DNA from 3 places in the Acetobacterium sp. K1/6 genome. Region 2 is predicted to be linked to each of the others. Evidence: riboswitches for the same ligand, from Rfam matches in the RefSeq annotation. Region 2 holds a riboswitch; each other region holds the start of a gene.
What was found. Region 2 has a riboswitch for cobalamin ahead of U2P91_RS11235 (hypothetical protein). Riboswitches for the same ligand answer to the same signal wherever they lie in the genome.
Positions count from the first base shown of each region.

Region 1: it holds a riboswitch for cobalamin, as region 2 does, so the genes downstream of both, U2P91_RS08895 (energy-coupling factor ABC transporter permease) here and U2P91_RS11235 (hypothetical protein) in region 2, are expected to answer to the same signal.
Region 3: it holds a riboswitch for cobalamin, as region 2 does, so the genes downstream of both, nikA (nickel ABC transporter substrate-binding protein) here and U2P91_RS11235 (hypothetical protein) in region 2, are expected to answer to the same signal.

Region 1 is NZ_JAXQGA010000008.1:64,782-69,303, forward strand. It holds gene U2P91_RS08885 (ABC transporter ATP-binding protein) at 1-125, shown strand, start outside; gene U2P91_RS08890 (FtsX-like permease family protein) at 109-2,118, shown strand; cobalamin riboswitch at 2,340-2,521, shown strand; gene U2P91_RS08895 (energy-coupling factor ABC transporter permease) at 2,691-3,428, shown strand; gene U2P91_RS08900 (energy-coupling factor ABC transporter substrate-binding protein) at 3,406-3,705, shown strand; gene cbiQ (cobalt ECF transporter T component CbiQ) at 3,910-4,522, shown strand, end outside.
Region 2 is NZ_JAXQGA010000011.1:65,395-69,916, forward strand. It holds gene U2P91_RS11220 (GyrI-like domain-containing protein) at 1-150, opposite strand, end outside; gene U2P91_RS11225 (GyrI-like domain-containing protein) at 165-623, opposite strand; gene U2P91_RS11230 (helix-turn-helix transcriptional regulator) at 694-1,596, opposite strand; gene U2P91_RS11235 (hypothetical protein) at 1,685-2,353, opposite strand; cobalamin riboswitch at 2,508-2,694, opposite strand; gene U2P91_RS11240 (encapsulin-associated ferritin-like protein) at 2,928-3,275, shown strand; gene U2P91_RS11245 (family 1 encapsulin nanocompartment shell protein) at 3,300-4,088, shown strand; gene U2P91_RS11250 (cobaltochelatase CobT-related protein) at 4,245-4,522, opposite strand, start outside.
Region 3 is NZ_JAXQGA010000010.1:45,626-50,147, reverse strand. It holds gene U2P91_RS10520 (ABC transporter substrate-binding protein) at 1-224, shown strand, start outside; gene U2P91_RS10515 (ABC transporter ATP-binding protein) at 294-1,079, shown strand; gene U2P91_RS10510 (ABC transporter ATP-binding protein) at 1,083-1,838, shown strand; cobalamin riboswitch at 2,016-2,211, shown strand; gene nikA (nickel ABC transporter substrate-binding protein) at 2,424-4,019, shown strand; gene opp1B (nickel/cobalt ABC transporter permease) at 4,060-4,522, shown strand, end outside.

The DNA of each region.
Region 1 (4,522 bases), on a different contig from region 2:
TATTTATCAAAGATGGCGAAATATACAATCAGATCTATCGGGGTTCGATGAGTAACGACGACATGTATCAGAAAATATCCTTTACCTTGTCGATACTGGCAACCGGAGGTGAGAACCTTGAATAAGTTTTTTTATCCCAAGTTGGCGCTGGTCAATTTAAAGAAAAACGGGAACACCTACATCCCTTATATACTGACTTGTATCGGATCGATTATGGCTTTTTATACCATCGTTTCAATCCAAAGCAATAAGGGATTAGACGCAATGCAAGGTTCGGAAAGCTTGAAAATATTATTATTCCTCGGGATTATTGTTATTGGCATTTTTGCGGTGATCTTTCTCTTCTATACCAACAGTTTTTTGATTAAACGACGAAAAAAAGAACTGGGATTATACAGTATTCTGGGAATGGAAAAGAAGCATATTGCCAGAGTGTTATTCTATGAAACGCTATTTGTGACGGTAATCAGTTTGAGTTTAGGGCTCCTTGGTGGGGTCCTGATTGGGAAACTGATGTTTCTAATCCTTCTTAACCTTGCTCATATTAAAAGTCCACTTGCTTTTAAGATTGATCAAATGGGTTTGTTATATACGACGGTTGTATTTCTGGCTATTTTTGGCTTGACCCTATTAACTAATTTTTTGCAGGTAAAGCTTACCAACCCCATTGATTTATTAAGAGGTGGGGAGCATGGTGAAAAAGAACCAAAATCTTCATGGTTGATGACGCTCATCGGCGTGATTTCGCTGGGAATTGGCTATGCGATTGCTTTATCAGTGCAAGATCCCATTGAAGCGATACTGCTTTTCTTTGTGGCCGTTATTTTTGTCATCATCGGAACCTATGCTTTGTTTACAGCGGGGAGCGTCACACTGCTAAAATGCTTGAAGAAGAATAAAAAGTTCTATTACCAGTCCCGAAATTTTATTTCAGTTTCCGGGATGATTTATCGAATGAAACAAAATGCTGTCGGTCTGGCTAATATTTGTATTCTCAGCACCATGGTATTGGTCACGATCTCCACGACGGTATCCTTATACATCGGTCAGGAAAGTATGCGGCGGGATTACTATCCCATGGATGTGAGCTTTATTGGTGCGGCTGAAACCACCGATTTTTCGGAGATTGAAAAAATTGTTGTAGCCGAAAAGACCAGTGCCAAGGTAGAAACAACAAATGAACTGTCTTTTGATATGAGTACTTTTACGGCCTTTAAGGAGGGCAGCCATTTTCTGCCGGATATGGTAACGGATGAGAACTTGGATCTAACGTATTATAATACGATCAGTAAGATTACCACGGTACCGCTAGAAGATTACAACCGGATGACGAATCAAAACAAAACCCTGGCAGAAAATGAAGTAATGATTTTTTCAGCCGGTGAGAATTACCAGGAACAAACCGTGGTTTTTGGCGAAAATCTGTTTTTGGTGGTTGAACAGCTCGAATCAGTGCCGATGGACTTCAAAAAGAAATTGATTACCGGAAATAGCTATTATATCATTGTCAATGACGAACAGATGATGTCGACTATTTACACGGCCATGAATGCCAATAAAGACAATGCTGACAGTGAGTCACCAGCGATTCATCACGCCATGATGTTTAATCTCAGTGGCAGTGAAGATAATATTAACCATTTTTCAAAACAGGTGAGGGCTTCGGTTAGTCAGCTCAATCCGGATATTGAGATAAGAAATATTTATGAATCACTGGCAGAACTTTATGGAATATTTGGTGGTTTTTTATTCCTGGGTGTATTTCTGGGCTCCCTCTTTATGATGGCCACGGTGTTAATTATCTATTTTAAACAGATTTCTGAAGGTTATGAAGACAGCGAACGGTTTGTCATTATGCAGAAGGTGGGGATGGATAAAACCGAGGTTAAAAAAACTATTGGCAAGCAGATCTTAATGGTATTTTTTCTGCCCCTGGCCGGAGCCATCATCCACGTGGCTTTTGCCTTTCCGGTTATTACTAAAATGTTAGCCGCCTTCCGGCTGACCAATATACCCCTAATTCTTTTATGCACGCTTGTGGGGGTTGTTGTTTATGCTTTAGTGTATACTGGGGTTTATCTACTCACGGCCAGATCCTATTATAAGATGATTCATTAATAGTTACAACGATTGGTTAATAAGAATCCCTCCCAGTTCATTTAATTAAAAGATCAGTGTTGCCTATCGTAATAGGGGCAGTTAATGGGCCTTATTGAAGGTTTGTAAAAAAATAGAGAGAGGCATCAAAGCTACATGTAAAACTGCTTTTAGCCTTAATTCACTTAAAAAAAACTGTACATTTATCGTATCCATGTTATAATATAACCACAATTAAATAAAAATGTAAAAAATCATTTAGGATGAAAAATTTCATTGAGGGAATCTGGTTAGAATCCAGAACGATCCGGTCACTGTAATTAGTTATGTCTCCTTAAATTGGCCACTGGGCACGTTTTGTCTGGGAAGGCGAGGAGAATAAAAGCTATAAGTCAGGAAACCTACTAATATGATGTACTAAAGCGTCCTTCCAGGGAAAAGGGAAGTTAGTAACATTAACAAAAGTTGGTTCTTGGTGTGAATCATAGAATTGATGGATATGTGTAATGATAAAACCTTTTTTCCCATAGTTATTGTGGGGAAAAGGTTTTTTTTCGGTAAATTATCATAAAATGGAGGTTAGCATGGAGAAAATGAAAAAAACCATGACCGTTGTGGGAATCGCGTTTTTAATGGTTGTTTTGGCTGCCCAGCCTGTAAACGCTATGCATATTATGGAAGGCTTTTTACCCATTGGTTGGGCTGTTTTCTGGTGGGTGCTAGCCCTGCCGTTTATCGCCTTCGGACTCTATCAGGTTGGGAAGATATTCAAAGACAAACCTGAGCAAAAAGTTCTTTTAGCCATAGCAACGGCTTTTACCTTTGCCTTATCAGCGTTTAAACTGCCTTCGGTAACGGGGAGTTCTTCTCATATGACAGGGATCGGCTTGGGCGCGATCCTCTTGGGACCCTTTGCCACTGTAGTAGTTGGTACCATTGCGCTTTTGTTTCAGGCGCTGCTGCTGGCTCATGGCGGGCTGACAACTTTGGGTGCCAACGCCTTTTCGATGGCAATTGTCGGATCTTTTGTGGCTTACGGGATTTACAAAGGGCTGTCAAAAATCAATGTTCCCAAAGCCTTAACCGTTTTTTTAGCCGCCTTTATTGCCGATCTGGCAACCTATGTAACCACCTCCATCCAGTTGGGACTAGCCTTTCCGGACCCGGTCGGGGGGATTGTAGCTTCCGTTGTTAAGTTCTTAAGTATTTTTGCGATTACCCAGATACCACTGGCAATTATCGAAGGCATTTTAACCGTACTGGTGGTTAACGCCATTTACCAATATAAAGAAAAGGGGATTATTTCAAATGAAACTCTCACCGATAACTAAGGTTGTTCTGATTTTATTAATTGGCGCACTGATTATTATCCCTCAGATTGCTTTGCCGGACGCTGAGTTTTCAGGCGCAGATGATGCTGCTGGAACAGCCATCACCGCAATCGATGAAAATTATGTGCCCTGGTTTGAAAGCTTGTTTGATCCCGGCGAGATGGAAGAAAAGCTATTCCTCTTCCAACAGATTTTAGGTGTCGGCGGTCTGGGAATCTGCTTTTTCTACCTTTATAAAAAGTCGAAAAAAAATGAAAAAGCCGATAAATCAGTGTAAATAGTAAGATAAAGCAGCACCGACACTTGTTACATCATGTTGTGACCTAGGGGTCAGACCCTGTGCATCAAGGCGGACACGGCGGGAGCCTGTCCGAGCTTGCAGCATACATCAGATTAACAATTGGTCGGTACGGGAGTTTGTCACCAACCTGAAGTCCGGCGACTTATATAAATATTAACTGCATCTTAGAAGGAGACAACCATGATTGATCGTTTTGCCCATACCAATAAACTAAACAATGCCAATCCTACTGTGAAGGTAGTGGTTTCGTTAGTCATGCTCCTTTCGGTTTTCTTCATCAATGAACCCCTGTATATGGCAGGGGTTTTTGGTGTTATGGTGGGGTGTACCCTATTGTGGGCAAAAATTCCGGTGCGGATTTATCTGCATACCCTGATTTTTGACTCCCTCTTTATTATCCCCGGAGCCCTGGCGTTATTGTTTACCATCGCCAGCGGAAGTCGTGGTAGTGGTGATTATTTATTTGCATTTAACTTTTTTCAGTTTACCATCGGTATCACTGCCACCAATCTGGTGCTGGCCAGCCTGGTTTTCTGTCGAGCGATGGCAGGAGTTTCCTGTATGCTTTTTTTAATTTACACAACCCCGGTGATGCAGATCGCCGGAGTCATGAAAAAAGCCCATATCAGCAATACTTTTTTAGAAATATTTGTTTTAACCTACCGCTTCATCTTTGATTACTGGGATAAACTTAAAGTCATGGCAACTGCCCAGGAATTGCGGTTTGGCTATCGCAATTTTAAAGTTGCCATCCAATCCATTGCAATGATGTTAAGCAATTTGTTTCTCATGG
Region 2 (4,522 bases):
CGCCCCCACCACCTCCGCAAACGCTTCCCCATTGGGATCGCCATTACCGTCTAACATAGCAAAGTGCATCGCCGGAACCGCAATGATTGACGGCTGAGACTTTGGTAAATACAAGGCTTTAAATTGCTTTTTATAATCGACTTTGTCCATCGTTTGCGTCTCCCTTAATTCAGTGAAATATAGACATGGATCTCGGCGTTGGCCATGTCTTCCCCGGGTTGATATTCCTCAAAATCGCTACTAAATTTCCGGTCGAGCTTCATATCCCAAAGCTTCACCCATAAGTCGCCAACGGCCTGCTGCACATCACCATGGACAACAAATTTTGCATAGTTACCAGGTGCAATGCTTACGGTTTCAACCCGCTCTGATTGCGAAGCTGCAGCATCAACTTCACAACCAACCACCACGTCATAAGTGCCGGCCACACCATTTTCATAATTGGTATAAAGACCAATACATTTCTCATTTTTTCTGCCGGTCAGGGAGGCTTCAATTCCTTCCCCATAAAAACGCTGCCAGGTGGCACCAATTTTTTCAACCATCTGGGGATCGGTATTACTGGTGCGTATTTTCAGCCCCGCCACTTGCTTTTCTGTTAGTTGTACCAATTCATAATCCATTTGTGTATACCTCTTTCTAACTTATTAATAAATTCAGTATACACCCTTTAACCTGACACCTAATGTCATATTAAAGATATTTTTTAAGACCATCTTCCAATTTTTTCTTAATTGCCTCCCGCAACCACTGGGGTTCTAACACCTCAGCAGCATCACCATAAGAAAGAATATAGCCATACACCCAGCCATCCTCGGGCAAGCGGCTCGCTACCACAAAGGACCCATCCTGATTTTTTGTGATCGCGGCCGGATCAAATTCATCATAGATCCGAAACGCCATGCTCGCGTCAATTCTCAGGATCAACCTGATTTGGGAAGCGCTTATCTCCGGTTTTTCAAAAACAGGGCCCTCCGGCAGGGTCCGGGAAAAAGCCTCCGATAACTGCCGGAGCTGCCTGATCCGACTGACCTTGAAAAAGCGCAACGCCTCTTTACTTAAACAGAATCCATAAACATACCAGGACTGCCCCTTAAACAAGAGCTTTAGCGGTTCAATAGTGCGCCCGGTCTTTTCTCCGGTCGCACTAAAGTAGTCAAAAGCAATTCTGTTTTTTTCAAGGATGGCGTTTTTCAGCACATTAAATTTTTCCCGTTCATCGCTATCACCGCCCCAATGGGAAAAGTCGACTTCAATCCAGTCGGCATCTTTTTTTTCAAACAGGGTCGCCAGTTTTCTCAGCACCGGATCGACCTCCGGTCCGTTTAGCACATTCATCCCCTGTAGCGATGCCAGCAGATTGACCTGTTCCTTTTCTGAAAGCAGTGATTTTTTAATCACGTAGTTATCCAGCAGCCGAATTCCTCCACCCTTACCTTTTTCAGCATAAACAGGAATCCCAGCCGCACTTAGAGACTCCACATCCCGGTAAATGGTACGCTGAGACACTTCAAAGTAGTCGGCTAATTCGCTCGCCGTTATCTTTTTCTTTTCAAATAAAATATAGACCATTTCTAGCAATCGATTGATTTGCATTGTCATTATCCTTTGTCGTTTTGTCTTCTATTTTATCACAATTTTGTCGCAAATGGCACTTCTATAAAAGATCGCGCGCTGTTTGCCTTCACCCAACACTTGCCATCTTTTTTTCGTCGTCCGTCATCTTTTCCTCTCTGGCAATGCAGCCATCGATGCTGCACGCTGCACAATCGCAATAATTTTGAAAATCATCAAAGAGAATCCCGGAAGAACTGTAGACAGGACGCATAATGTAGCCTTTACCCATCTTTAGTCCGATCTGCAGGGAGGCACTGCCAAAGCTGTCAAAAATAGCTTTGCTATCCTGAATTGCCCAATCCTGGATCAGACCGGGATTCGCTATTCCCACCTGCTTAAGATGATTGTCTTCCCGAACTGCCGCTTTCAAGTGCTTCATGGCACCATACATAATTGGCAACTTAAGCGACTGCAAAAAATAATGTTCAATCTGGTGAAGCTTTGTTGGCATTTCACCGATTGTCAACAAATACAAAAACACCTGTTCGTGGTCTTTTAACAAATAATGAAGGGTTTTGCTCTTGTACTTAATCCCATCCATCACAACTAAATGCTTCGAAAACGTCTCAACCGGACAGGCTTTAATGATCGCCATCGGTTTTATCTGGTTTCTTAAAAGCTCCACCGCATTTTGGTATTCATCATAAACTGGTGAATCACATGTTAATTTCATTTTTTTCATCAGCATCGGCATATTGACATCAACCGGTAACTCTATTATCCTAATTTTTTCCATCTCTTCCTCTTTCTCGACATCTACAAAAAGCTAAAAAAACCTTTTTAAAAGGTTTACAAAATGTGTGCCATATTTTTGTCCAGATAAGGGAAAAAATTTCTCCAAATCCTGTATTTCTAAATGGTCTCACACGTTGTAGCCTTCTTTGAAGCTTCAAACATCTTAACCATTTGGAAATATCCTGACTTGGCGGGGCTTGTTGCAAACGGCCTTCTCGGATAACCCAATGACCACCTGCACCCATGATCGCCTTACAGTAGCAAAGAAACTGTTGCGGATTCCCACCGCATTCCTTCTGTCATGGTTTGACTCTATACTAATCTAAAACGTATTTTTTGGCAAGGGTTTATTCTGACCGATCATAGTAATTTCCTGAGCGTAATCAGGATGATCTTTTTTAGCATTAGCGCCTGCTATCTACCCATTGATACAATACACATTGATTCTTTAAAAATCTTAATCGCTTTCACTTAAACTAACAATTTTTTGCAAAGATAACATAAATCCTGTTAGTCTACAATCATTTGGGTATAATTATTATATATCCAATATTTAGAAGGTAGGAGGAAATTTTATGGCACAGTATCATGAACCAATTGAATTATTAGATGAAAAAACGATGAACATCACTCGGGCCATCAATAGTTTAAAAGAAGAATTAGAAGCTGTTGATTGGTATAACCAACGCGTGGCAGCAACGAGTGATCCTGAATTAAAAGGAATTATGGCGCATAACCGGGACGAAGAAATTGAACACGCCTGCATGGCCATTGAATGGTTAAGACGAAATATGGACAAATGGGATGAAGAACTGCGAACGTACCTGTTTGTCGATGGTTCAATTCTGGAAGCCGAAGAAAATGAAGCGGCACCCGAGTCTGTAAATATATCCGGTATCCATATCGGTGATTTAAAAAAATAACGCGCATTAATCAAGGAGGAAAAAATGTTAAAAAGAGAAATCGCACCCTTAACTCAACTCGCCTGGAGCGAAATTGATGGCCGAGCGGAAGCCGTGTTAAAAAGTCGATTAACAGCAAGAAAGGCCGTCACGGTAAATGGACCGAAAGGTCTTGATTTTACTAGCGTATCGGAAGGTCGACTCGAATTAATTAATGACGATGAAAACCTTGTTAAAACCGGTGTTTTCAAGATCAAACCACTTGTTGAAGCAAGAATAAGCTTCACCTTAAACCGTTGGGAGATGGATAACCTGACGCGTGGTGCCAAGGATATTGATTTAACTAATCTGGAAGAAGCTGTCCAAAGAATTGCCGAGTTTGAAGAAACGGTCGTGTATAAAGGCTTTGAAGCTGGTCAGATTAAAGGTCTGGAATCGGTAACCGTTAATGAAAAAATACCCTTTGGTAAAACAGACTCCCAAATTATGGAAGCAATCTCAAAAGGCCTGGTTACACTAAGAGAAAAATTTGAAGCCGGTCCCTTTGTATTAATTGTTGGTGAGGTGGCTTATAATCGTCTCAATATAAGCTCTCATGGGTATCCGCTGATTAAACAGATCGAAGCCCTCATTGGTGGAAAAATACTATTAAGCACCGTTCTTGATGGCGCTTTTCTGATCCCTTATGATAATCCAAACTTTGAACTGACCATCGGACAGGATTTTGCCATCGGTTTTGAATCTTATGATAAAGAAAATGTCAAACTGTTTATCACCGAAAGCTTTACCTTCCGCGCGTTGGACGAAAATATTATTATTTCCTATACGCTATAAGCGTTTCCCATCGTTTTATCAATCAGGAGCGTCAATCGATCTTATTACAAAACGGTTTGATCTTTTTATGGCGGAGGATAACAATTATAGGATAACAAAATAGTACCAAAAAAACCGCTAAGACATCAAGCAGTTGATGCTTAGCGGTTTTATTTTTTAACTTACAATAATTTGCTTTAAATACTTAATAACCAAATCAGCAAAGCGGTTAATGTCTTTAATATAGGCAAAATCCTTGCCATAGATCAGCTTTTCAGCCATCAGATCCTGCTCTTTTCCGGTGAAGACCCCCAGTACCATAATACCCTGTTGGCGGGCCGTTCGAACTTCCCGGGCGGTGTCAGAAATAGCCACCCGACCCCGATAGGCCTGGGTTAAACTATTAACCTGACCCTTTCCCACCTTAATGTCGTTGGGGCGGCCGTCGCTGAGGA
Region 3 (4,522 bases), on a different contig from region 2:
ATGATACGGTTGAAACCCTGGTTGCTGAGCTGCGAAATGAATTTGAGGTCGAAAAACGCAGTGATTTAGCCACTCGAATTGCACAACAGATTTTAAATGATAACGCCTATATTTATGCATCGCATTTAAAAATGTCCTTCGTTATGAAAAAAGGAGTGACTGGTTTTACTGCCCACCCATCCGATTACTACGAAATTACCGCCGATTTGGATATCACTGAATAAAAAATGCGAGCATAAAAAATTGAGCATAAAAAACTCCGAGAAAAAAATTCCGATCAAAAGGATAAAACGATGCAGCAACCATTATTAGAACTTCAAAATGTAGAAATTTCCTATGACGGACAGCCGATGGTCACCGGTGTTAACCTGAAGATGAAGCAGGGCGAGATTCTGGGGATAGTGGGCGAATCGGGAAGCGGAAAAAGCACCCTGATCAGGGCGACGATGGGCTTATTGGACTGCGCCGGCCGGGTTAATCGTGGCGACATTTTTTACAAAGGCCAGAACGTGATTGACCTCGATGCTGAAGCGCTCAGAACCATGCGGGGACCGGAAATGGGCATGATTTTTCAAAACTGCGGCAGTGCCTTGTGCCCGATAAGAACGATCGGTGAGCAGCTTTATGAAACCATGGAACAACATGGTTTTAAGGACCGTCAAGAGGTGAGGAGGCGGGCGGATACCCTGTTTAACAAGATTAATCTCAAAGATAGTGAGCGTATTTTAAACAGTTATCCCTTTGAGTTATCGGGCGGTATGAATCAGCGGGTGGGGATTGTGATGGCGATGATTCTGGAGCCCGATCTGCTCTTTGCCGATGAGCCCACCTCGGCTCTGGATGTGACGGTTCAGGCTCAGGTTGTCAAAGAGATGATGGCGCTACGGGATGAATTTGGAACCGGAATTGCCATTGTCACGCATAATATTGGGGTGGTTTCTTACATGGCCGATAAGGTAGCGGTGATGTGTCAAGGTCGTCTGGTGGAGTATGGAGATACCCGGGATGTCATCGATGATCCCCAGGAGGCATACACCAGAGCGTTGATTCAGGCCGTCCCAAGAATTCGGAGAAGGTGAAAGATGAGTGAGCTTTTAGCAGTTAGCAACTTAAGTAAAACCTATCATAAGGGAAAAATAAGCATTCATGCAGTTGATGATGTCAGCTTTCATCTTTGCAAAGGGGAATGTCTGGCTCTGGTTGGGGAAAGCGGTAGCGGGAAAAGCACCGTGGCAAAAATGATTACCGGTCTGGAAGCGGCTGATAAAGGCGAAATTCGACTGGGTGGAAAAGACATTATTGGTCTGAGCGGGAAAGCCCAGCGGGAGGTCTATCGGGACATTCAAATGGTTTTTCAGATGCCAGTGGATTCTTTTAATCCCCGGATTAAACTGGGAGATGGCATCATGGAGAGTATGATCAATCAAGGGATCAGTCGTGAGGAAGCCCGGGTGAGAGCCATTAAATATCTCAACATCTGTGAATTAGGCCCTGAATTTGCCGACCGCTATCCCCATCAGGTCAGTGGCGGGGAATGTCAGCGGGCTTCCATTGCCAGAGCCATTGCCATCAAACCCCAACTACTGATCTGTGACGAAGCAACCAGCGCCCTTGATGTGACGGTTCAAGCCCAAATTATGAAACTGCTGACGCAATTAAAAAAAGAGTTGGGAATGTCACAACTCATGATCTGTCATGACCTGGCCCTGGTCCAGGAAGTCTGTGATCGGGTTCTGGTGATGCATCATGGTCATGTGGTGGAAGAAGGAACGCCGGATGAGATTATCATAAATCCTCAACAGGATTATACTAAAAAACTCATTGAGTCAATCTTATAGGTAAACTTCTCTGGCATATAAAGGTATTCTTAAAAAGAATATCATATCGGTTTAAAAAGATTGCGAAAGCAGATTAAACGTGTTAAAATGACAAACAGAAACAATGAAAGACAAGTGATTGTTTCTGTTTTTTAGTGTTTTGATTATTTTTTATTAAAACACCGGCTTATAATTAAATTGAATATTAATAAAACAGGTGCCGGCAGTAATCCAATGTATTACAGGTCGGTGAAAAGGGAAGATGGGTGAAAATCCCACGCGGTCCCGCCGCTGTATGAGAAGAGTTCCTCCAGGAATGCCACCATGATATGGGAAGGCAGGAGGTAATGTTGACGCTTTAGCCAGAAGACCTGCCTGCTTTAATTACTCAATCTCTACGTGTGATAGAGGAGGTGTTTTTTTTAGCAGGCTTTTTTTGCAACCTCACTATCTTTTCTGAGATGGTGGGGTTTTTTTATGGAAAAAATTCCTCAAAAATACAAATCTTTAATGTTGTGATAAAGCTCAGGTTCTTTGCTACAAAAGACAATGGCATGAAACTGGAAGTTGATCAAATAAAACAAGTAGTTTAGAGGAGAAAAGAAAATGAAGTTAAAAAAAGGTTTAGCGGTACTTGTCGCCGCGGTGCTGTGTACCGGTATTTTTGCAGGATGTAGCAGCACCTCGGCAAACTCTGATGTTTCCACTAAAGAAGCATTAAATTATGCCTGTACCAAGGATATCCGGGACATTAACCCGCATCTGTATTCGGGTGAGATGTCAGCTCAAAACATGGTTTTTGAAGGTCTCACGAAAAATGAAGACGGCGAAGTGAAGCCGGCACTGGCGGAAAGTTGGGAAATTTCTGCGGATGGACTGGAATATACCTTCCATTTGCGAAAAGGAGTTACCTTTACGGATGGTGCGGCCTTTAATGCCGAGGCAGTCAAACTGAATATGGATGCCATCGTCGGAAATCTGGAACGGCATGCCTGGCTGGATATGGTCAATGAGATCAAGGAAAATGTGGTAGTCGATGAGCACACTTACAAATTGGTATTAAAGCAACCCTATTACCCCACCCTGGTGGAGTTGGGTCTGACCCGGCCGTTCCGATTCATTTCACCCAATTGTTTTGTTAATGGCACCACCGAAGAAGGCGTGAGTGGTTATATTGGCACCGGTCCCTGGGTTTTATCCGAGCATGTTGATAACCAGTACGCTACCTTTACCCAGAATGAAAATTATTGGGGCGAAAAAACGAAGATAAAAACCGTTAACTGGAAGGTCATGCCAGATCCTCAGACAATTTTATTAGCCCTTCAGAACGGCGAAGTAGATTTACTCTTCGGAGCAGATGGTGATCAGGTTGATCTGGATTCGTATAAAAAACTGGAAGATGAAGGCGCCTACAAAACCTATATCAGTGAACCGATAGCGTCCAGAGCGATTCTCATCAATAGTAATTCACCGATTACCAAAGATATTAAAGTTCGGGAAGCGATTGAATATGCGGTCAATAAGGAAAATATCATTCAGGGAATTTTAAACGGATCTGAAGATCAGGCGGATACGCTGTTATCAAAAGAGGTCCCCTATTGTAACATTGATTTAAAAACGATTTCTTATAATCAGGAAAAGGCTAAACAATTATTAGATGAAGCCGGCTGGAAGCTGGGAACTGATGGGGTTCGCGAAAAAGATGGCCAAAAATGTGAAATCACCCTTTCCTATAATTCCAAAAATGCCCAGGAAGGTACTATTGCCGCCTCGATTCAAGCCGATCTGGCCGCCGTTGGCATCAAGATGAATATTCTTGGAGAAGAAAAACAGGCCTTCCTGGATCGTCAGAAAACCGGCGACTTTGATCTTCAATATTCTTTGTCATGGGGAACCCCCTACGATCCCCAATCTTATGTTTCATCGTGGCGAATTCCCGCCCATGGCGATTATCAGGCTCAGGTTGGACTGGAAAAGAAACAGTGGCTGGATGAAACCATTACCAAGATCATGATTGAAGCTGACGACACCAAACGGGCCGAGATGTACAAAGAGGTGCTAACCTATATTAATGACCAGTATGTGTATATACCGATTTCTTACTCAAAAACCAAAGCGGTGGCCATCGATGGTTTAAATGGGGTAACCTTTAACGATTCTCAATATGAAATACCATTTGAAAAAATGTACTTTTCCAAGTAGTTATGAATAACAAACTGGAAAAATAAAGGGGAGTAAGACCATGAAGCATTACATTGTCAAAAGGCTCCTGTGGATGATTCCGATTTTAATCGGAATCTCCTTTTTTGCCTTTATATTAATTAATTTAAGCCCCAGTGATCCGGCCGAAGTCGCCATTCGGGTCAATGAGGTCACCCCGACCGCAGAGAATATTGCCCAGATGCGGGAGCAATTAGGACTCGATGACCCTTTTATGACCCGCTATCTGACTTGGCTTAGCAATGCCCTTCAGGGTGATTTTGGTAACAGCTATGCCAATAACAAACCAGTCGGTGAAGAAATCGCCAAGGCATTGCCGCCGACTCTTTATCTGGCCAGTGTTTCGCTGTTGATCATCGTTATTATCTCGGTGGCAGCCGGGGTGTTATGTGCTGTGAAAGAGAATAGCATCACGGATAAAACGATGCGGGGGATTGTTTTTGTGGGAACGGCGATTCCGGGCTTCTGGGCGGGCATTCTGCTGA